One region of the Bradyrhizobium sp. B120 genome, then DNA from elsewhere that is predicted to be linked to it. Evidence: predicted binding sites of a transcription regulator. Region 1 holds the regulator's gene; each other region holds the start of a gene.
What was found. Region 1 encodes PhoB, which activates phosphate uptake and scavenging genes when phosphate is short. Its sites were predicted from a motif close to TGTCATNNANCTGTCAT; they were not measured.
Positions count from the first base shown of each region.

Region 2: the regulator PhoB is predicted to act here: its motif matches at 3,399-3,415, upstream of ACOIX3_RS23060 (phospholipase C).
Region 3: the regulator PhoB is predicted to act here: its motif matches at 5,637-5,653, upstream of ACOIX3_RS25015 (Orn/Lys/Arg decarboxylase N-terminal domain-containing protein).

Region 1 covers NZ_CP185242.1:8,272,633-8,280,113, forward strand. The annotation lists gene ACOIX3_RS38370 (aspartate aminotransferase family protein) at 1-293, opposite strand, end outside; gene ACOIX3_RS38375 (GcrA family cell cycle regulator) at 790-1,302, shown strand; gene phoB (phosphate regulon transcriptional regulator PhoB) at 1,540-2,250, opposite strand; gene phoU (phosphate signaling complex protein PhoU) at 2,381-3,097, opposite strand; gene pstB (phosphate ABC transporter ATP-binding protein PstB) at 3,195-4,013, opposite strand; gene pstA (phosphate ABC transporter permease PstA) at 4,010-4,855, opposite strand; gene pstC (phosphate ABC transporter permease subunit PstC) at 4,860-5,849, opposite strand; gene pstS (phosphate ABC transporter substrate-binding protein PstS) at 6,080-7,090, opposite strand; gene ACOIX3_RS38410 (ATP-binding protein) at 7,227-7,481, opposite strand, start outside.
Region 2 covers NZ_CP185242.1:5,009,975-5,017,455, forward strand. The annotation lists gene ACOIX3_RS23050 (aldo/keto reductase) at 1-255, opposite strand, end outside; gene ACOIX3_RS23055 (cytochrome-c peroxidase) at 328-1,647, opposite strand; gene ACOIX3_RS23060 (phospholipase C) at 1,684-3,384, opposite strand; gene ACOIX3_RS23065 (AraC family transcriptional regulator) at 3,566-4,471, opposite strand; gene ACOIX3_RS23070 (SDR family oxidoreductase) at 4,570-5,319, shown strand; gene ACOIX3_RS23075 (SDR family NAD(P)-dependent oxidoreductase) at 5,334-6,092, shown strand; gene ACOIX3_RS23080 (alpha/beta fold hydrolase) at 6,114-6,998, opposite strand; gene hydA (dihydropyrimidinase) at 7,042-7,481, opposite strand, start outside.
Region 3 covers NZ_CP185242.1:5,394,700-5,402,180, forward strand. The annotation lists gene ACOIX3_RS24990 (PAS domain-containing protein) at 366-920, shown strand; gene ACOIX3_RS24995 (adenylate/guanylate cyclase domain-containing protein) at 1,056-2,789, shown strand; gene ACOIX3_RS25000 (tetratricopeptide repeat protein) at 3,154-3,771, shown strand; gene ACOIX3_RS25005 (cupin domain-containing protein) at 3,919-4,341, shown strand; gene ACOIX3_RS25010 (acyl-CoA dehydrogenase family protein) at 4,381-5,550, opposite strand; gene ACOIX3_RS25015 (Orn/Lys/Arg decarboxylase N-terminal domain-containing protein) at 5,697-7,481, shown strand, end outside.

The DNA of each region.
Region 1 (7,481 bases):
GAATTGCAGAAGAACACGAAGTCGGCAAAGCTCTGCTCGCACAGCCGCGCGGCAAGCACCTCGCCGTCCGGGCTCTTGAACAGGTTCGACATGTGCCAGAGCTTGGTCGCCTGCTCCTGCAGCGCCTTGACCAGATGCGGATGCGCATGCCCGAGCGCGTTCACCGCGACGCCGGAGGTGAAATCGAGATAGCGGTCGCCATTGGTTGCGATCAGCCAGGCGCCCTCACCGCGCTCGAAGCCGAGATCGACCCGGGCGAAGACGGGGAGCAGATGCGACGAGGCGTTGGTCATGGCGTTCACTGCCGGTTTGAAGCCGTCAATTGCTGCGCGCCTTGACGCCAACGCAGCAACCGCCAGCTTCGGAAAACAAAACGGCCGCCTTTGCGGGCGGCACGTGCGGGTCATTCTATGCGGCGGCCGGTCAGTGTCAATCGCCAGGAGCCGGCCTTTGCCGGCCTTCCTGCAATGCGAAACCGGCGCAATCCGGAGCATTCCGGTGCGGTGGAAAAGCCTCATAGCAATGCTTAACTTTGTGGGAACATGTGGACGCACGGCCGCGGACTCTTGCGCCAGAGTCACGCCATATTGTAGCGTTTGGCCTGTCGGGTACGACATCTCGTGCGGCAGTACTGGACCCTCTAAGTAGCCTTCGTGTCTCCTGTAAACGTTCGGGCGCAACACCGTGCCCGGCGAGGGCTAAGGGATTCTGGCCGCAGGGATATTTGTCCAGATTGGCTCGCAGCGCCGCTCCGATGAGTGGCCGGCGCCATGCGAAAGGAAGAATGTGATGACTCTATTGACATGGTCCGACGATCGCGTCGAGCAGCTGAAGAAGCTCTGGGAATCCGGCCTCTCGGCCAGCCAGATCGCGGCGGAACTTGGCAATGTGACGCGAAACGCCGTGATCGGCAAAGTACATCGGCTCGGCCTCTCCGGCCGCGCCAAGGCCCCCTCCACGGCTGCGCCGCGGCAGCGCAAGGCGCGCCCCGCCCAGCATATGATGCGGGTGGCGCGCCCGGTCTCGCGCGGCAACACCGCGCTTGCGCACGCCTTCGAGGTCGAGATGGAGCCCGATCCGATCTCCTTCGACAACGTGGTGCCGATGAGCCAGCGGCTGTCGCTGCTCGAGCTCAACGAGGCCACCTGCCACTGGCCGGTCGGCGATCCCTCGAGCCCGGAATTCTTCTTCTGCGGCGGCAAGGCACTCGCCGGCCTGCCCTATTGCGCGCATCACTCGCGCGTCGCCTACCAGCCCGCCGCCGATCGCCGCCGGCCGTCGGCGAAGCCACAGATCAAGTAAGCACTCGGGAAACTGCCTGGACTACAAAACAAATCCCCGCGAAAGCGGGGATTTTTTTGTGGCTCGTAGCCCGGATACAGCCGCCAGCGTCGTCCCGGCGCAGGCCGGGACCCATAACCACGAATGGGTGTTGTTAGAAAGTCGTCTAGCCGCGTGCCGATTGCGCCCGCCGCGGCGTATGGGTCCCGGCCTTCGCCGGGACGACAGGGTGTTGCGGCTTGTGATTACCGCACGGCCTTACGGCTGCGGCTCGGCCTTCGCGAAGCGGTCATCGAGTGCGTAGCCGGCGCCGCGCACGGTGCGGATCGGATCCTGCTCGCGGCCCGGATTGAGCAGCTTGCGCAGGCGGCCGATATGCACGTCGACGGTCCGCTCATCGATATAGATGTCGCGGCCCCAGACGCTGTCGAGCAACTGCTCGCGGCTGAACACGCGGCCAGGGTGCTCGAGGAAGAATTCGAGCAGCCGGTACTCGGTCGGACCGAGATCGATCGGACGCCCCGAGCGCGCCACGCGGCGCTTCTCGCGGTCGAGCTCGATGTCGCCGTAAGTCAGCACGGTCGCAAGCCGCTCCGGGCTCGCGCGGCGCAACAGGCCCTTCACCCGCGCCAGCAGTTCGGGCACCGAGAACGGCTTGACGATGTAATCGTCGGCGCCGGTGGCAAGCCCGCGCACGCGCTCGCTCTCCTCGCCGCGCGCGGTCAGCATGATGATCGGAAGCTGCTTGGTCTCGGGCCGCGCCCGCAGACGGCGGCACAGCTCGATGCCGGACAGGCCCGGCAGCATCCAGTCCAGTACCACGAGGTCGGGAACGCGCTCCTTCAGACGGGTGTCGGCATCGTCGCCGCGCCCGACCGTTTCGACATCGTAGCCTTCCGCATCGAGGTTGTAGCGCAACAGTGTCGTCAGCGCTTCCTCGTCTTCGACTACCAGAATGCGTGCGCTCATCGGTTTAAGTTCTCTCTCTGTGGTGATCCGTTGCCCAGACGCAAACCGAAACGCTTACTTTCCTGAGCATAATCCCCGCGGAAACGACTTGTCGTGAAGACAATCCGGCTCCGCGCTTGCGGATCATGTCCTAGGTACCCGGCACCGTGGTGGCAAAGTTGGTCATGTCGCCCTTCGGACGCTTGTCGGTGATCTGCTGGCCCTCGATCATATAGAACACGGTTTCGGCGATGTTGGTGGCGTGATCGCCGATCCGCTCGATGTTCTTGGCGCAGAACATCAGATGGATGCAGAACGAGATGTTGCGGGGATCCTCCATCATGTAGGTCAGCAGCTCGCGGAACAGCGAGGTGCAGATCGCATCGACCTCCTCGTCGCCCTTCCAGACGTTCATCGCCGCCGGCAGGTCGTGCGCGGCATAGGCGTCGAGCACCGACTTGACCTGCGACAGCACGAGGTCGGTCATGTGCTCAAGGCCGCGGATCAGCTTCAGCGGCTGGAAATCGCTTTCCAGCGCCGCGACGCGCTTGCCCATGTTCTTGGCGAGGTCGCCGATCCGCTCAAGGTCGGTGGCGACGCGCATCGCGCTGACGATTTCGCGCAGATCGATCGCCATCGGCTGGCGGCGGGCGATCGTCAGCACCGCGCGCTCTTCGATGACGCGCTGCAGATTGTCGATCTCGATGTCGGCGGCGACGACGCGCTTGCCGAGCGCGACGTCGCGACGGATCAGCGCGTCGACCGACTCGGTGATCATCCGCTCGACGAGGCCGCCCATCTCGGCGACCAGGCGGGTCAACTCCTGCAGGTCGCTGTCGAATGCCTTGGCGGTATGTTCAGAAGCCATCGCTTGTCTCCCTCATGATCCCGGGGATCATGATTTGGTGTCCTCAGTTTCGCATGATCCGATCGGAAAACCGGTGCCCACTTTTGCCGATCATGCGCTAGCCGAACCGGCCGGTGATGTAGTCCTGGGTGCGTCGATCGCTCGGCGAGGTGAAGATCTTGTTGGTGTCGTCGAACTCGATCAGCTCACCGAGATACATGAAGGCAGTCTTGTCGGAGACGCGCGCCGCCTGCTGCATGTTGTGGGTTACGATCGCGATCGTGTAGTCCTCGGAGAGCTCCTGGATCAGCTCCTCGACCTTGGCGGTCGAGATCGGATCGAGCGCCGAGCACGGCTCGTCGAACAGGATCACCTCGGGCCGCACCGCCACGGTGCGCGCGATGCACAGGCGCTGCTGCTGGCCGCCGGAGAGCGACAGGCCGGAAGCGTTCAGCTTGTCCTTGACCTCGTTCCACAGCGCGCCGCCGCGCAGCGCCTTCTCGACCCGGTCGTCCATCTCGGACTTCGAGATCTTCTCGTAGAGGCGGATGCCGAAGGCGATGTTCTCGTAGATCGTCATCGGGAACGGCGTCGGCTTCTGGAACACCATGCCGACCCGCGCGCGGAGCAGGTTGAGGTCGAGCTTGGGATCGAGAATGTTGGTCTGGTCCAGCATCAGCTGGCCGACCGCGCGCTGGCCCGGATAGAGATCGTACATCCGGTTGAAGATGCGCAGCAGGGTCGACTTGCCGCAGCCCGACGGGCCGATGAACGCCGTGACGCGGTTGGTGCCGAGCGTCAGGTTGATGTTCTTCAGCGCGTGGTGCTCGCCGTAATAGAAGTTGAGGTTGCGCACCGTGACTTTCGGCGGCGCTTCCGGCAGCGGCACCTGGGGAACGTGGCTCGCGACGGTTGTGGAGACGGAAAGCTCGGTCATTTTGCGGCCCTTTCGGCACCAAGGATACGCGCGCCGATATTCAGCGCGAGCACAGTGAAGGTGATGAGCAGCGCACCGCTCCACGCCAGCTCTTTCCAGTAGGCGTAGGGGCTCTGCACGAAGTTGTTGATGGTCACCGGCAGGTTGGCCATCGTCTTGGTCAGGTCCAGGCTGAAGAACTGGTTCGACAGCGCGGTGAACAGCAGCGGCGCGGTCTCACCGGCAACACGGGCGGTCGCCAGCAGCACGCCGGTGATCAAGCCGCTACGGGCGGCACGATAAGCGATCCGCTTGATCACCAGCGAACGCGGCAGGCCGAGCGCGGAGGCCGCCTCGCGCAGCGGATTGGGCACCAGCAGCAGCATGTCCTCGGTGGTGCGCAGCACGACCGGGATCACGATCACGGCGAGCGCAAGACTGCCTGCGATCGCCGAGAAGCCGCGCATCGGCACCACCACCGCGCCATAGATGAACAGGCCGATGATGATCGAAGGCGCGCTGAGCAGGATGTCGTTGATGAAGCGGATCACCGAGGTCAGCTTGTCGTGCTTGCCGTACTCAGCGAGGTAGGTGCCGGCGAACAGGCCGAGCGGCGCGCCGATGCCGACGCCGATCACCGTCATGATGACCGAGCCGACGATGGCGTTGAGCAGGCCGCCTTCGGTCGAGCCCGGCGGCGGCGTGTTCTGGGTGAACAGCTGCACGCTGAGGCCGGCAAGGCCGTTATAGACCAGCGTGAACAGGATCAGCGCCAGCCAGGTAACGCCGAACAGCGCCGCGCCGACACAGAGTGCGCGAATGACGATGTCGCTGCGGCGGCGGGATTTGTAGATCGGGTTCATGGCGCTATTTCCCCGCTTTCGTTTCAAGCCGCATCAGCATCAGCCGGGCGCCGGCGAGCACGAAGAAGGTCAGCACGAACAGCAGGAGGCCGAGCAGGATCAGGCCGGACTGGTGCAGGCCGTCGCTCTCGGCGAATTCGCTAGCGATCGCCGCCGAGATCGTGGTGCCCGGCGCGAAGATCGACGACGAGATGCGGAACGAGTTGCCGATGATGAAGGTCACCGCCATCGTCTCGCCGAGCGCGCGGCCGAGCGCCAGCATGATGCCGCCGATCACGCCGACCCGGGTGTAGGGGATCACGACGCTGCGGACGACTTCCCAGGTGGTGCAGCCCATGCCGTAGGCGGCTTCTTTCAGCACCGGCGGCACGGTCTTGAACACGTCGACCGAGATCGCGGTGATGAAGGGCAGCACCATGATGGCAAGGATCAGCGCGGCGTTGAACAGGCTGAGATAGGACGGCGGACCTGCGAACACCGCACCCAGCACCGGAACGCCCTCGAATATCCTGATCATGAAGGGCTGGAACGTGTTGGCCAGGAACGGGCCCAGCACGAAGAAGCCCCACATGCCGTAGATGATCGAGGGAATGCCGGCGAGTAGCTCGATGGCGATGCCGATCGGGCGGCGCAGCATTTGCGGGCAGAGTTCGGTGAGGAAGATGGCGATGCCGATGCCGACCGGAATGGCGATCATCATCGCGATGACCGAGGTGATCAGCGTGCCGTAGATCGGGCCGAGCGCGCCGAGCACCGGCGGATCGGCCGAGGGCGCCCAGCGCTGCGTCCAGAGGAAGGCGAAGCCGTATTCCTTCATCGCCGGCCAGGCGCCGGCGATCAGCGACAGGATGATGCCGCCGAGGATCAACAGGACCGAAATCGCCGAGATGCGGGTGATCCAATAGAAGGTGAGATCGCCGAGCTTGAAGGCGCTGAGGGCCTTGGCGCGATCGTAAGGTCCCGCGGCTTCCATCACATCGCTCTGAACAGCCATGTCTGCCACGCCAATCCCCTCATTACTATGTGAAAGCTACGCAAACCGCTACGCCCCGAAGCGATCTTCACTGACGCATTTGGCCGGGCGTCGTTCCGGCTTGCGCCACCCGGGGCGCGAACCCCGGCCCCGCCCCGCGTTTCTTGCCGCGGTGATGGAAGCCAGGGCCTCAATCGGTCGACCTGTGCCGCCCCTGAGAGGCGGCACAGGCGTTGTTCAAAGCGTCGGACTTAGCTCTTGATGTCCGAGGACCAGGTCTTCTCGATCAGCTTGACGACCGATTCCGGCATCGGGATGTAGTCGAGCTCTTCGGCCGCCTTGCCACCCTTCTCGAAGGCGTACTTGAAGAACTTCAGCGCTTCCTGCGAGGCCGCCTTGTCGGTCGAGTCCTTGTGCATCAGGATGAAGGTCGCCGCAGTGATCGGCCAGGAGGCTTCGCCCGGCTGGTCGGTCAGGATCACGTAGTAGCCGGGAGCCTTGGACCAATCGGCGTTCGACGCAGCGGCCTGGAAGGCGGCGACGGTCGGCTGCACGGTCTTGCCGGCCTTGTTGACCAGCGCGGTGTAGGTCAGCTTGTTCTGCTTGGCATAGGCGTATTCGACATAGCCGATCGCGTTCTTGGTCTGGCCGATGTTACCGGCAACGCCCTCGTTGCCCTTGGCGCCGACGCCGACCGGCCACTCGACCGCGGTGCCGGAACCGACCTTGGACTTCCAGTCGGCGTTCGACTTGGAGAGGTAGTCGGTGAAGTTGAAGGTGGTGCCCGAACCGTCCGAACGGCGCACGACGGTGATCGCGTCGGCCGGCAGGGTCAGCTTCGGATTGAGCTTGGCGATCGCCGCGTCATTCCACTTGGTGATCTTGCCGAGATAGATGTCGCCGAGCACTTCGCCGGAGAGCACGAGATCGCCCGGCTTGATGCCTTCGACGTTCACGACCGGAACGATCGCGCCCATCACCATCGGCCACTGGACGAGGCCGTCCTTCTCGAGCTGCTCGGCCTTGAGCGGCGCGTCGGTCGCGCCGAAGGTCACGGTCTTGGCCTGGATCTGCTTGATGCCGGCGCCGGAACCAATCGACTGATAGTTCAGGCCATTGCCGGTGTCCTTCTTGTAGGCGTCAGCCCACTTCGAATAGATCGGGAACGGAAACGTCGCGCCTGCGCCGGTAATATCGGCAGCGAAGGCCGACGTCGAAGCGGCGACCATGCCGGCAACGACGATTGCTTTGATGAAATTCATGGGGTGGTCTCCATCTTGTGAGCGAAGCGCCAATTGCGCCCGATCGCGCTCACACCGGTCCATCTAGGAGCGGTCGGTGCTGCTTTTACGAAGGTTGGATGACAGTTCGATGACAGCACTAAGTGACTGAAAACGCTTAGCTTTGGGTCGGTAATGGGGTCTTCGGCCGGGGAAAACAGGCGGTAAACGTCGCGCCATTCTTCGGCACGCTCTCGATCAGAAGACGCCCGCGATGACGGTTAAGAATATGTTTCACCAGCGATAATCCGAGGCCGGTTCCGCCCTGGTTACGGCTGTCGCCGACGTCCACCCGATAGAACCGCTCGGTCAGCCGCGGCAGGTGCTCCGGGGCGATGCCGGGGCCGAAATCCCGTACCATGACACGGATTTC
Region 2 (7,481 bases), 3.3 Mb from region 1:
ACGTTCGAGATCCTTCGCCATGAAATGCGTAGTCCAGATCTTGGTGGTCAGGAACACATCGTCGCGCTTGACGCCGGAGGCGCGCAGCCCCTCGCCGACCTCGCGCTCATTGTCATAGATCTGGGCGGTGTCGATGTGCCGGTAACCGAGCCGCAGCGCCTGCTCGACGATGCGGGCGCAGGTCCGCCCGCGCAGCTCCCAGGTGCCGAGCCCGATCACGGGGATTCTGGCACCGTTGCCTTCGACGACATTCATGCGTCCAGTATGCGCGCATGACGAAGTCCTGCCAACTCACGTATCAGTTCCGCGCTGACCCGTCGCGACCGCTCACCGCTCCGGCTGGTAACCGTCGGTCAATGTCTTCAGGAAGGCGATGATGTCGGCTTCATCCTGCGCGGTCATCGCGGGCGTCTCACCGAGATGGCGCTCGAACGGCGGATCGCTGACGTCGACATTGCCATGATGCTTCTCCGGCAGGTCGTCGTATTTGCGCACCGTACCGTCCGCCGCGCGCGGGTAGACCTTCTCCGGGTTGGTATCGCGGAAGTTATAGAAATCGAGCACCTGCTCGAGGCTCGTGAAGACGCCGTTGTGGAAGAACACGCGGCGGGTTGCGGTGTTGCGCAAGGTCGGCGTCAGAAACATCCCGCAATATTGCGTCTGCTCGGCAATGTCGGTGCGATACGGGCCGCAGACCCCGAGATCGAAATAGTTGGGATCGCGGTTGCCGGCGAGCGCGGCATTGCGCGGCGCGCCGAGCGCCTCATACTGGTGGTCGGTGAATAACGGCGGCAGGCCGTCGCGGGTCGGCGCCGAGGTATGGCAGCCGCCGCAGTTGGCTTTCTCCGGATCATTGAACAATTGCAGGCCGCGCAACTCGCTCTCGCTCAGCCGCGCCTTGCCTTCCAGCCAGTAGTCGAACTTGCTGCTGTAGGGATGGAAGCTCGGCTCCTCGACCTGATAGCGCGCGACCGCGAACATCGCCTCCGCGACCAGCAACCGCGTATTGTCGAAAACCTGAGCGCCGAACAGTTCGGCAAAGCGCGGGGCGTAGCTCGCCTGGCGCAGCTTCTGCGCCACCACCTCGATGCTGCCGCCGTCCATCTCATTGGGATCGAGCAGCGGGAAGATCGCCTGGTCCTGCAGCGTATCGGCGCGGCCGTCCCAGAACAGTCCGCCCTGCGGCACGATGTTCACCGCCGACGCCGCGGTCCCGGTCGCGACCTTTTTCGCACGCGCGGCCTGCTGGCCCGCCGCGGCCAGCTGCGCGAAGTCGACGAGATTGTCGTCCTCGTCCTTCTCGGGTCCGATGCTGAAATTCGGCTGGCGTTCCAGATAGGTCAGGCCGGGCACGGCGCGCGTCCCCTGCCGCGATTGCGCGGGCCCGCCGAACATCACCGCCGCATCATTGGGCGGACCGTAGGCGTGATCCGGACTGTGACAGGAGGCGCAGGACAATGCGCCCGACGACGACAGCGACGCGTCGAAGAAGATCTTCTGGCCGAGCTGCGCCATGCCGGACAGCGGGGCGACCGGCGGACGCCTGAGCTGCACCGGGTTCGGATTTGTCCCCGGAAGCCCTTGGGTCTCGACTGCCGCAACGGCGCCGGCCATGCAGAGCAGGCCGGCGCCGAGAAGCCACAACATGCGGCCGTTCATATGACGTCCAGTGATCCCAGAGCGTTAGCCATGGTGATGATCGTCAGACGGACTGACGATGACCGTGCCGGCCGTCGGATCGAGGAACAGCTTCTGCTGATCGTCGCCGTCATGATCGTGATCGTGGCCATGATCGAAGTCGAACATGTCCGTGATCGATTCGACGCTGTCGTCGAACGAGCCGCCGCCGAGACGCTGGCCGTGCAGCCAGTTGTCTTCGATGAAGCGCACGACCGACGCCTGCGAGATGCGGGTGTGGCTGACGAAGTTCTTCTTGGCGTAAGGCGAGATCACAATGAACGGGGTCCGCGTGCCGGGACCGCAGCGGCCGTTCACCGGCTGGCCGTTCAGGCCATTCGGCTGCGTCTGCTTGCCGATGCCGCGGCCGCACTGGCCGGGACCGTTGACCTGGTCGGCGGTCGGATCATACGAGGCACTGATCGGCGCCGTGTACTGGTGGTCGTACCAGCCGTCGGAGTCGTCATAGGTGATGATGACCGCGGTGTCGCGCCACTCCTTCTGCGTCTGCAGGAAGTTGATCAGCTCGACATTGCCCACCTGCTCGTCGAGCGGATCGGAGTTGCCGGGATGACCGTCCTGATAGGCCGGCATCTTGATGTAGGAGACCGCCGGGAAGTTGCCGGCCTTCACCGAAGCGTAGAAATCCTCGAGATCGTAGGCGTGGTTGGCCGGATCGAGCGTCTTGCTGCCGGGGACATAGGTGTGGCCGACCGCATCGACCGAGCTCGGCCGCGCATGGGTCGGGTTGGCGGTCGACTTGTAGTACTGGAACCAGGCGTGGTGCGGGATGTAGTCGACGATGCTGCCGTTGACGTTGCTCGAGAAGGTGCTGCGGGCGCAGTTGGTGGTGCCGTTGCTGTTCTTGAGCGTCAGGTCGAAGCCGCCCATGAAGCTGCCCCAGCTGATGTGCTCGGCATTGAGCAGGTCGCCGATGTTCTTGCTGGTCATCAGGACCTGGCTGGTCGTGCTCGAGCAGGAATCGTAGGCAGGATCGGTATCACCGATCAGCGTCAGGCCGCCCTGGCCGTCGGCGATCGACGATGAGGTGCCGACGATGTTCTGCGCACCGTTGGTCTGGCCGGAAATCACCTCGAGCGCGCCGGGCGTCGACGGACCGAAGGTATCGGTCCAGTTGTTGTCGCTCATCGCGAAGTTCTGCGCGTAGTTCCAGAACGCTGTGACGGTGTTGCCGTCGAAATAGCCCATCACCTGTCCGTTTGTGCCGAAGGCGCCGACACCGCCGGCAGTGCCGCGACCGGTGAATTTCGGAAACAGGTCTTCCTTGCCGTTGTCGACCGCCTGCTGCTCGGGCGTATAGGCGTGGTTCTGCGAGCGCGTGTTGGCCTGGGTGCGGTCGAGGCGGAACGGATTGGTCGCGCCGGTGCCGTTGGCCGGATTCGTGTTCGGGTTGTTGGTCAACAGATTGGCGGTGACGAGGTTGTTGACCTTCGGCGTATGCGGCTTCGCCGTGAACGGAATCGAGCCGGTCGGATTGGCCGCATTCGGGTAGGTTGCGAAATAGTGATCGAACGAGCGGTTCTCGTTGAAGATCACGACGAGATGCTTGATCGGCGTTGCGGTGTGGATGTCGTGCGGATGACGATGATCGTGATCTCTATCATCATCGTGAGCGGCGGCGCTGCACACAACTGCAGCAGCAGCAACCAGGCAGACTCCGACCGTCGAAAGGAATTTCGCCTTCACTTCTTGCCCCATTTTTTAAGGATTTATGACGTCGACATGCGACAAGTTATCCATCGCCGATGACAGCGCTGTGTAAGTTTCATCACAGCGTTTCATCATCGCGCGTCCGATTCACGCGTCGGTTGCGGCGCTTGCGAAGGATGTTGGATTGATCTCTATCTCGATGATGCCGGCACGCGCGTCACGGCGCGATCTGCTCCCGCGCATATTGCGTCGGCGACAATCCGACATGGCGAGTGAACGCGACGCTGAACGCGCTTGCTGAACCGTAGCCGACGCGTTCTGCGATTTCGGCGATGCCGCTTTCATTCTGCCGGAGCATGTTCTTGGCCATCGCCATGCGCCAGGCCAGCAGATACTCCATCGGTGCGACGCCGACGGCGCGGCTGAACCGGTCGAAGAATGCCGAGCGCGACAGCGCCGCCTCCTTCGCCAGTTGCGCGACCGTCCACGCCCGCGTCGGGCTCTCATGCATCCGGCGGATCGCGACAGCGAGACGCTCGTCGGCGAGCCCGCGCACGAGACCCGGCGACGCCGCGGTGCCCGCCGTGGAGCGCAACGCTTCGATCAGGAGAACCTCGAGCAGACGCGCCAAGATCACATCGCGCGCCGGGCGCCGTTCGCGGAATTCGTCTCGGACGAACTGCATCAGGGTGGCGAGCCGCGGTTCGCCGCGCACATGCACCAGTTGGGGAAGTAGCGACACCAGCAGGTTCGCGTCCTCCGAGCCGAAGCTGCAATGGCCGATCAGCATCCGCAGATCAGTTGGACCGTCCTGGTCTCCGATCCTGAACTCTCCGGTGGCGAGCGCGACGGGACGTGTTTCGGCGCCGGGCCCAGGAAACGGCGCGAGGCTCGACATCGCGACGTCATGCGCCGCGGGGACCAGAATGAAGTCGCCCGCCCCCAACTCGATCGCTTGGTGATCGTCGACCTCAAGCCGGCACCCGCCCTCGAGGACCACGCAATAGAACGGCTGTCCGGCATCGGAGCGGCGGACATGCCACGCCCCGGCGCCGAGCACGGCCTTCGAGAACCGGGCACTTGGCTGCAGCAGCGTGACGACCTCCGCTAGCGGGTCGATCATGTCCGGACTCCTGCAAATGACTCTTGGACTTTGAAACATAGAGAGTCCGGCCACTGACACCTATCGTCTGTGTCAGTCAAATCACTTCCAAGGGCCCCATGAACACCATCTTGATCACCGGATGCTCGTCCGGCTTCGGACTTGAAACCGCGAAATACTTTCTCGACCGCGACTGGAAGGTCGTCGCGACGATGCGCACGCCGCGCGAGGATGTGCTGCCGCGTTCTCCGCATCTGCGCGTGCTCGCGCTCGACGTCACCGATCCCGACAGCATCCATCGCGCCGTCGAGGCCGCGGGACCGATCGATGCCCTCGTCAACAATGCAGGCTTCGGCGCGGCGTCGCCATTCGAAGCCACGCCGATGGCGACGATCCGCGAGCTGTTCGAGACCAACACGTTCGGCGCGATGGCCCTCACGCAGGCCGTGCTGCCGCAGTTCAGGCAACGCAGGGCCGGCGTTGTCGTCAACGTCACCTCGAGCGTGACGTTGAGATCGATCCCTTTGATCGCGTCCTACACCGCGACCAAGGCGGCGGTGAACGCATTCACCGAATCGATGGCGCTGGAGCTTGCGCAGTTCGGCGTACGCGCGCGCCTGGTGCTGCCGGGCCGTTCGCCGGAGACCCGCTTCGGCGATACTGCGCGCGCCCACGCGCAGGGCCTCGACCACGCGGCCTATGCCGAGCTGGTGCAGAGCGTCTTCGCAAGATTCGGTGAACCGGGGCCAGTCACCACCGCGCAGGACGTCGCCGAAGCGGTGTGGCGCGCGGTGACCGATCCGTCGAGCCCGATGCGCATCCCCGCCGGCGCCGACGCCGTGAGCTGGGCCGCGGAGAGCCGAAGCTAGGACAAGAGGTCAACATGCAAGACAAGCGCGTCGCCCTGGTCACCGGGGCCAATCAGGGAATCGGGCTCCAGATCGCAAAGGATCTCGTTTCACACGGGCTCACCGTGCTGGTCGGGTCGCGCAACTTCGCGCGCGGCGTTGCCGCAGCCGGCGAGATCGGCGCGGACGCCCACCCGCTCCAGCTTGACGTCACCGATCCGGCTTCGATCGCCGCCGCCGCCGAGCACATCGGCAAGGAATTTGGCCGCCTCGACATCCTGATCCAGAACGCCGCGATCTCGAATACGCGAAAGCGGCCGGACCAGTCCGTCGAGGATTACGCAGCGACCACCCGGCCGAGCAACGTGTCGCTCGATGAAATGCGCGCGGTCTGGGAGACCAACGTGTTCGGCGTCCTTGCCGTCTATCAGGCGATGCTGCCGCTGCTGCGCAAGGCACCGGGCGGGCGCATCGTCAACGTGTCGAGCGGCGCCGGCTCGCTGACGCGCAACGCGGACCCGGCCAATCCGCATCGTCCGATCTTCGGCCCGGTCTACCCCGCGTCCAAGACCGCGCTCAACGCAATCACGCTCGCGATGGCGATCGAGCTTGAGGCAGAGGGGATCAAGGTCAATGCCGTGTCCCCCGGCTTCACCCGAACGAACCTGAACGGCTATGCAGGCACCGAGACCGTGGCGGAAGGCGCCCGCGAGGCGGTGCGTGTTGCCCTGCTGGGTGAGGACAGCCCGACCGGCACTTTCACGCACGCCACGCTCGGGACGATCCCCTGGTAGTCGCGCGGGCGAGGATGCCGTCTAATCCTTCATCCCGGTGATCGAGGCACTCACCGCTCCGGGATCGCGCTGCGGCCAGCGGCCGCTTTCGACCTGCGCCAGGAAATCGCCGACGATCCGGTTGTATTCGTCGGGCTCCTCGATGTTGATGGCGTGGCCGCAGTTCGGCATGACGGCGAGCGCGGCGGACGGGATGCTCTGCTTCATCAGGACGCCCGGCAGCAAACACGGCCAATCCTCGTCGCCGGTGATGATCAGCGTCGGCACCGTGATGCGCTTCATCTCGTCGACCAGCGTGTAGAGCGAAGGACGCTCCTTCTGGACACCCTGCTGGGTGTTCGCCGAACCCACCGCCGAGTGCTCGGCCAGCATCGCCTTGAACTCGGCGTGGCCGCGCGGATCCTTGTTTTCATACTGCACGCGCGTCGGCCCGTAGGCGTAGCGCTCGGCGAACGCCGGCATGCCGTCCTTGCGGATCATGGCCGCGATCACGTCGGCCTCGGCGCGAAACGTCTCGCGCTTGTCGAGCTCGGCGCCATAGCCGCAGCCGCCGATGCAGAGCGACAATGCGCGCGCCGGATGCCGGATGCCGAAATGCAGCGTTGCAAAACCGCCCATCGAGAGGCCGATGATATGCGCCTTCGACGCGCCGATGTGATCGAGCACCGCCAGGATGTCGTCGGCGGCGCGCGCCTGCGAATAGGACGCGATCTGCTCGGGCACGTCAGACGGCGGAAAGCCGCGCGCATTGTAGGCGATGGTCCGGAAACGCTTGCCGAAATGCCGCATCTGCGGCTCGTAACTGCGCAAGTCGCCGGCGAATTCGTGGACCAGGATCACCGGATGACCGGATCCGGTCTCCTCGAAATAGAGCCGCACGCCGTCATCTGTTGTCGCGTAGGGCATGGTGGTCTCCTGCCTTCTTGCTTTGCGAGCTACTTGCTTAGCGCTACGGGATGGTCGCCCCCGTCGGAGGTTTGGCACGCGGCAAGTATGTGCCGTGCGCCTTGCTGCCGACAAGGGTGCCGTCGTCGACGACCACCTTGCCGCGCACCATGGTCAGCACCGGCCAGCCCGTGACCTCGAGCCCTTCATAGGGCGTGTAGTCCGAGCCGTCATGAATCAGGTCGTGGCGGATCGTCACCTTGCGCTTGGGGTCCCACAGCGCGATGTCGGCATCCGAGCCGACCGCGATCGTGCCCTTGCGCGGATAGAGGCCGTAGATCTTGGCATGATTGGTGGCGCTGAAGGCGACGAAGCTGTTGAGGTCGATACGGCCCTTCACGACGCCTTCGGAGAACAGGATCGGCAGCCGCGTCGCCACCCCGGGAATGCCGTTCGGCACCCAGCGGAAGCTGGTGCGCCCCTTCGGCGCGAGCTTGCCTTGCG
Region 3 (7,481 bases), 2.9 Mb from region 1:
AGGGAGGGCGCTGAGAACGCCCTCCCTGCTCGGCTGGTCTTCTCGTGCCCCAGAGGGATCGGGAGAACATCCCCACCCCTCCCCGCACGGTGACCAAACTGTTTGACGCCACCTGTGTACCAACCACGCCGGCGCTTGGGGCAGCCGGCGAACGGGAACGCGCGGACCCTACGCGCTGGTTCCACCGACGCCAAGGACATAGTTAAATTTACGTTAACAACACAAAGCTGCCGATAAGCCGCCCAAACCGCGGCCACGGCATGGACGCTGCACAGCCTTCCCTGCACAACAGAGAAGGGAAGGCGCCTGAGCAAAACCGGGACAGATGTGTCCCGCCGAGCCGGGTGCCGGGCAAGGTTCTTTAGATGAAACACAGCTCGAGCCGCGATTTCTTCGCCTATTGGAATGCGAAGCGCGGCACTGCGCGTGCACCCGACCGGAGTGAGTTCGAACCGTCCGCGGTGCGCGAGCTGCTGTCCGACATCTTCGTGCTGTCCTATGACGGCGAGACCCGCTTTCCGTTCCGCGTCGCCGGCACCCGCACCTCCGCCCTGCTCGGCTGCGACCTCAAGAACCGCAGCTTTTCCGCCCTTTTTACCGGCGAGAGCCGCGGCGAGATCGAGGACATCATCACCTGCGTCGTCGAAGAGACCCTGCCGGCCATCGCCGGCATCACCGCCACGACCGAAACCGGCTCCAAGGCGCACCTTGAATTGCTGCTGCTGCCCTTCACCGCCCGCGTCCATATGCCGGCGAGCCTGACCGGCCTGCTCGCCCCATTCGAGGATGACGTCACCCGGCTGCACGACCTCGTCCTGACCTCGTGGCGCTACCTGCATCCCCAGGAGCGGCTGGTGCCGCGGACCCTGCGCAAGCTCGCCATCGCGCGCGGCCTGATGGTCTACGAAGGACTGCGCTAGCCCCCGACGCCCGCCCCGGTCCGGCGGCGAGACCGGCCACGCCGGTCGCTTGCACCGCGGCCCGCGGAACTCTATTAGCTGGTTCGCCGCCATGGCGGGGGTGATCCGCTTATTGCAGTTGCGGCCGGGCTGGGCATGTTTCGCAATTCGATCAGGCAGAAGATCGTCGGCATCGCCGCGGGACTCATCGTCCTCGCGGTGATCACCTCGCTGCTGTCGATGGTGATGGCGGGCCAGGTCGGCCATCTCCTGGATGAGCTCACCAACCGCTACATCCCCGCCTATGGTCATCTCGCCCGCGTCAACATCCGCTCGCTGGAGCGGTCCCTGGCGATGCGCCGGATGATGATGGCGAAGATGCAGGCGCCGGGGGAAGCCAGCGGCTACGACGCGGCGCGCAAGACCTTCGACGAGATCGAGCCGACGATCAAGCGCGAGGCCGATGCGGCACGCGTGCTGATCGATTCGATCATCGCCGATCCCTCGACCCCGTCGGACAACGCCGCCCTCGGGCGCCTCGATGACCGCATCGACAATGCCGTCAACGATCTCTTGATGCGCCTGAACGCCGAGAACAAGACACTGCTCGACCAGCTCGACGCCCAGGACTTTGCGGCCGCGAAAGCGACCACACTGCGCGCCGATATGCTGCGCGACGACTTCAACAACAAGATCGAAGGCATTCGCACCGACATGCTGGCGCAGGTCGCTTCGGCCGCCGCGAAGGTGATGAGTGCCCAGCAGCGGGCGATCATCATCTCCGGTGTCGTGACCGCGATTGCCGCGATCCTCGGCTTCGTGTTCGCGATGCTGGTCGGCAGCGGCATCACGCGCCCAGTGATGCGGCTGCTGGAGGGCACCCGCGAGGTCGAAGCGGGCCGCCTCGACGGCACAATTGCGATCACGACCCAGGACGAGATCGGCCAGCTCTCCGCCGCCTTCAACCGCATGATCGAGACGCTGCGTCACAACCAGCGCATCCGCGAGACCTTCGGCCGCTACATCAATCCGCGGATCGCCGAGGGCCTGCTCGAGCAGCCGGCGATCGCCGCCACCGAAGGACAGCGCCGCATCATGACGGTGATGTTCTGCGACATGAAGGGCTTCACCAGCCTGAGCGAAGGCGTGACGCCGCGCGGCCTCGTCAAGATCATGAACCTCTATCTGTCGACGATGTCGGCGCCGGTCCATGCGCATCGCGGCATCATCGACAAATATATCGGCGACGCCATCATGGCCTATTGGGGCGCCCCCTTCGTCGAGGAATCCGAACAGACCCATCTGGCCGCGCTTGCCGCCATCGACATGATCGGCCAGGTCAACCAGCTGCGCAAGGATCTGCCCGAACTGCTCGGCGTGCGCGCCATCCCGGCCGATTGCGACATCCGGATCGGGATCGCCACCGGCGAAGCGCTGGTCGGCAGCATCGGCTCGGAATTCATGATGAGCTACACCGTGCTCGGCGACACCGTGAACCTCGCCTCGCGGCTGGAAGGCGCCAACAAGTTCTACGGCAGCCGCAGCCTGATCTCGGAGACCACCGCGAGCGCCTGCGCCGCGACCATCGAGCTGCGCGAGGTCGACCGCCTCGTCGCCGTCGGCCAGACCCAGCCGGTCGCCGTGTTCGAGATCCTCGGCAAGAAGGACGAGCTGACGCCGGCGCAGACCGAGTTGCGGCAGCGCTACGCCGATGGTCTCGCCGCCTATCGCGACCGCCGCTGGGACGACGCCGAGCAAGCTTTCGCGGCCGCGCTGGCTGCGGCGCCGGGCGACGGACCGTCGATCACGATGAAGGCACGCGTCGCAGCGTTCAGGCAAAATCCGCCGGCGGCGGATTGGGACGGCGCCTGGCACCTGGAGCAGAAGTAGCGACACTTGCAGCCCGCATGAGCCAACGGCTCGCGCGAAATGCACGCCCGATGACGGGCTCCGCGATATGCGGAAGGAAGGATCCCGGATATCGCTTCGCTCATTCGGGCTACACGCATTGACGCTGACCTGCCCCTTACATTGTCCTCGCGCGACCAGCGCGATTCTAACACCGATGTTAGTTTCGGCTCCGCCATTCGATGGTGCGAACAAAACATTCGGCGCACGTGCACGCGCGACGTCCGGAAGCGACAGTGCGATTGCCGCATCGGCAAACAATTTTTCAGAACGAACGGAATGTCTCTCGCGATCGGGAGTTAGTCCTTCAGGTCAACGACTGCCCACATCAAATCGGGAGATGCGCATGATCAAGTCACCGATGAAGCGCGCAATGCTTGCGGCATTTCTGACAGCGCCGATCATCCTGTTCCCACCGCACACCGCCCTCGCCGCCGGCGGAGGTGGTGGTGGCGGCGGAGGAGGACCAGGCGGCGGAGACTTCTACGGGTCGAGCTACAGCACACCTGCGCCGGCGTATCCTCAAGCGAAGGACAGAAAGACCACGCACAGGGTCAAGAAGCCGATCAAGCAATCCGGCTTCGATGATCCGGCATTCCGCGACGGCTATCGCGCGGCCTATGCGACGATCTACGAACGCAACGACTACGCCGCCGCGATCGATCAGTTGCACGCGCTCGGCCGCGACGATCATCCGAACGTCGCGAACCTGATCGGCTACTCCTATCGCAAACTCGGCGACTACAAGCAGTCGCAGGTCTGGTACGAGCGCGCGCTGAAGGCCGATCCCAACCACGTGCTGACGTGGAACTACTACGGCCTGTGGCAGATCGAACAGGGCAACCGCGACCAGGCGCAGTATCATCTGCAGCGGATCGCCGAGATCTGCGGCTCCGACTGCGAGGAGTACCGGACGCTGGCGGCCGCACTGGAGAAGCCGCCGGGTACGAACCTCGTCTACTGAACGCACCGGCGCTGAGCCGGCATGAGCGGAATGCGGGATCACTCGATCCGGCCCGGACATCGCTTCGCGCGTCCGGGGTGCACGCGCCGTTGGCTTCCTTCGGCGCCGTCCGCTATCGTGGGCACCCGAACCATTTGCGAGTCCGTCATGCCCGACCTGATTGATTTCGGTACGTTGCAGCTCAAATTCCTGCAGAGCAAGGAGACCACCGGCGGCAGCGTCGATCTGTTCGAGATGACGCTGCAGCCGAACGCCCGGATGCCGATTCCGCACTATCATGAGAGCTGGGACGAGACGATCTACGGGCTTTCCGGCGTCTCGACCTGGCGGGTCGACGGCAAGGAGATCGACATCGCGCCCGGCGAGTCCGTGTTCATCAAGCGCGGTGTCGTGCACGGCTTCACCAACCGCTCGAACGGTCCGGCGACCTGCCTCTGCCTCCTCAGCCCCGGCGCGCTCGGACCGCAATATTTCAAGGACATGGCGGCCCTGATGGCGGGGGGTGCCCCCGATCCAGCCAGGATGAAAGAGACGATGCTGCGCTACGGCCTGGTGCCGGTCGCCTCCTGACCGCTCGGCGAGCGGGCTTGCACCGCCGGCGGGCCCTGCTCAAAACCGCGTCGTGCCGAGCGGCAGGCCGAGCTTTACGCGGCCAACCAGCCCGTAGCTGATCGGTGTCATCGCGACATGCTTGATCGCGGCCTGGACGTCGCGGATCGAACGTTCGAGCGTGCCGGTCTCGAAGATCGCGGCCGTGCCGGCGGCCGCCGCGATCATCTCGACGACGCGGGCCGCGCTCTCGCCGGCGTTGGCGCAGGCGATCCGGTGCAGCAGCCGCGCTTCGATCAGGCGCTCGCCTCCGGCCTCGCTCGCCGCCATCAGTTCCGTCATGTCCTCGACCAGCAGCGCCCGCGCCGAGCGCAGTGCCGTTTCGGCTCGGCCGACCATCGACTGGACCAGCTCGCCGTCGCGCAGCTGGCCGACGCCACCCAGCCGCGGCTTCTTGCCTGCAAGCGTGATGAAGGCGTCGAGCGCGCCGCGCGCGATCCCGAGCGGCACCACCGAGACCGTCCAGGAAAACGCCGCCAGACCCGGCAGGCGGTACGGGATACCCGGCTGGGTCGGCTTGAAGTCGACCAGCGGATGGGTGTGGCTGAGCGGAACGAAGCAATCCAGCATCTCGAAGTCGCAGCTTCCGGTGGCGCGCACCCCGGACACGAACCAGGTGTCGTGGAGGCGGACGTCGGCGCGATCGACGTAGCAGCAGATCGGCGGGCCATCCTTGCCGTCCGGCCCCTTGACACTCGCCAGCCCCATGAACCTGGTGGCGTGGGGGGCGCCGCTGCCGAACGGCCAGCGTCCGCTGATCCGATAGCCGCCCTCGACCTCGACCGCCGTCCCGATCGCCCCGGTGGCGCTCGCGATGAACGCCAGCGGGTCGGCGAACCAGCCCCGCACCACCTCCTCCGGCAGATAGCCGCCGGCCCGGCTCATGCCGCCGCCATTGCCGACCAGCCAGCCGACCGAGCCGTCGAGCGCGGCGGCGGCCTCGACGATCGTCATGAAGTCGAGCGGTGAGAATTCCGGCCCGCCCAGCGCCTTCGGCAGATACAGCCGAAACATGCCGGCCTCGGCCAGGGCGCGGACGACGGCGTCGGGAAGCCGGCGCTCCCGGTCGAAATCCGCCCGTTGCTCGGCAATCAGCGGGGCAAGCCGCTCGAGCGCGGCCAAATGGCCGGCAACAGTGGGCAAGTCAGGATCTTGGGCAGGCTGGGGCATGACGCCTTCCTTTCCGAAACTGGCAATATCGGGAGTTCAGCGCGGCGACGCGGATTTGGCCATGGCGCCTGGCGTCGCAGAGGGATTGTCATCTCTTTGTCATGAATTGTGCAGACAGGTTCAGCGGACCAGTTTCGGGGACATGCATGGACTATTTCAAACGCTTCAACTTCCTGTTCGCGGCGCCGGTTTTCGAGGCCGACGACCTCGAAGGCATCCGCTTCAACCAGATCATCGCCGAAATCGAGCGCTCCGGCTTCGAGGTGGTCCGCGCCCGCAAGCTGGAAGATGCCGAGATCGCGGTGCAGACCGATGCGGCGATCGGCTGCATGGTGGTCGATTGGGGCAAGAAGGGTCTCGAGGGCAAGACCGCGGCGCTGATCAACCTGATGCGCCGGCGCGGCCTCGACTTCCCGATCCTCCTGCTGATCCGCCGCAAGCGGTTCGAGGACTTGCCGGTCGAGGTGCTCGATTTCATCGACGGCTACGTGTTCCTGTCCGAGGAAACCCCGTCCTTCATCGCCAAGAACCTGATCTCCAGGCTCAAGCAGTATGCCGAGAACCTGAAGACGCCGTTCTTCGGCGCGTTGGTCGACTATGCCGAGGAAGGCAACCAGCTCTGGACCTGCCCGGGCCACAATGGCGGCGTGTTCTACAGCCGCAGCCCGATCGGCCGGGTGTTCGTCGAGCATCTCGGCGAGGCCGTGTTCCGCGACGACCTCGACAATTCCGTGCTCGATCTCGGCGACCTCCTCACCCACGAGGGGCCGGCGCTGCGGGCGCAAAAGGAAGCCGCCAAGATCTTCGGCGCCGAGAAGACCTATTTCGTGCTCAACGGCACCTCGACCTCCAACAAGGTCGCGCTCGGCTCGCTGGTCACCGACGGCGATCTCGTGTTGTTCGACCGCAACAACCACAAGGCCGCCCATCACGGCGCACTCCTGATCGGCGGCGGCATCCCGGTCTATGTGCCGACGGTGCGCAACGCCTGGGGCCTGATCGGCCCGATGCGCTGGGACCTGCTCGACGAGGGGAGCTTGCGCGACCAGATCCGCAAGCACCCGCTGGTCAAGGACGAGAACGCCTGGAAGAAAGAGCGTCCGTTCCGCGTCGCCGTGGTCGAGCAGTGCACCTATGACGGCACCATCCACTCCGCCGAGATGATCCTCAAGCGGATCGGCCATCTCTGCGACTACATCCTGTTCGACGAGGCCTGGGCCGGCTTCATGAAGTTCCACCCGATCTATTCCGGCCGCTTCGCGATGGGGCTCGCCAATCTCGGCCCCGAGGCGCCCGGCATCATCGCCACCCAATCGACCCACAAGCAGCTCGCGAGCTTCTCGCAGGCTTCGCAGATCCACATCCGCGACCGCCATATCAAGGGCCAGAAGCGCCGGGTCGAGCACCGCCGCTTCAACGAAAGCTTCATGCAGCACGCCTCGACCTCGCCGTTCTATCCGATCTTCGCCTCACTCGACGTCGGCGCGCAGATGATGAAGGGCCGCTCCGGCGAAGTGTTGTGGGATGACACGATCCGGCTCGGCATCGAGCTGCGCAAGAAGATCCGCGCGGTGAAGCGCGAGTTCGAGGAAAAGGAGACGCGCGCCGAGCGGCGCTGGTTCTTCGAGCCGTTCGTGCCGGACCGCGTGATGATCCCCGACGTTGCGCGCGAAGGCGGCGTGCACAATGTCGCCTGGGAAACGATCTCGACCGATCAGCTCGCGACCAATCCGTCCTACTGGCAGCTCAGTCCCGGCCAAACCTGGCACGGCTTCCCCGAGCTGACGGAAGGCTTTGCGATGACCGACCCGAACAAGCTCACGCTGCTGACGCCGGGCTTCGATCACGCTACCGGCGCCTATGCCGACCACGGCATCCCCGCGCCGGTCGTGGCGCAATATCTGCGCGAGAACCAGATCGTCGCCGAGAAG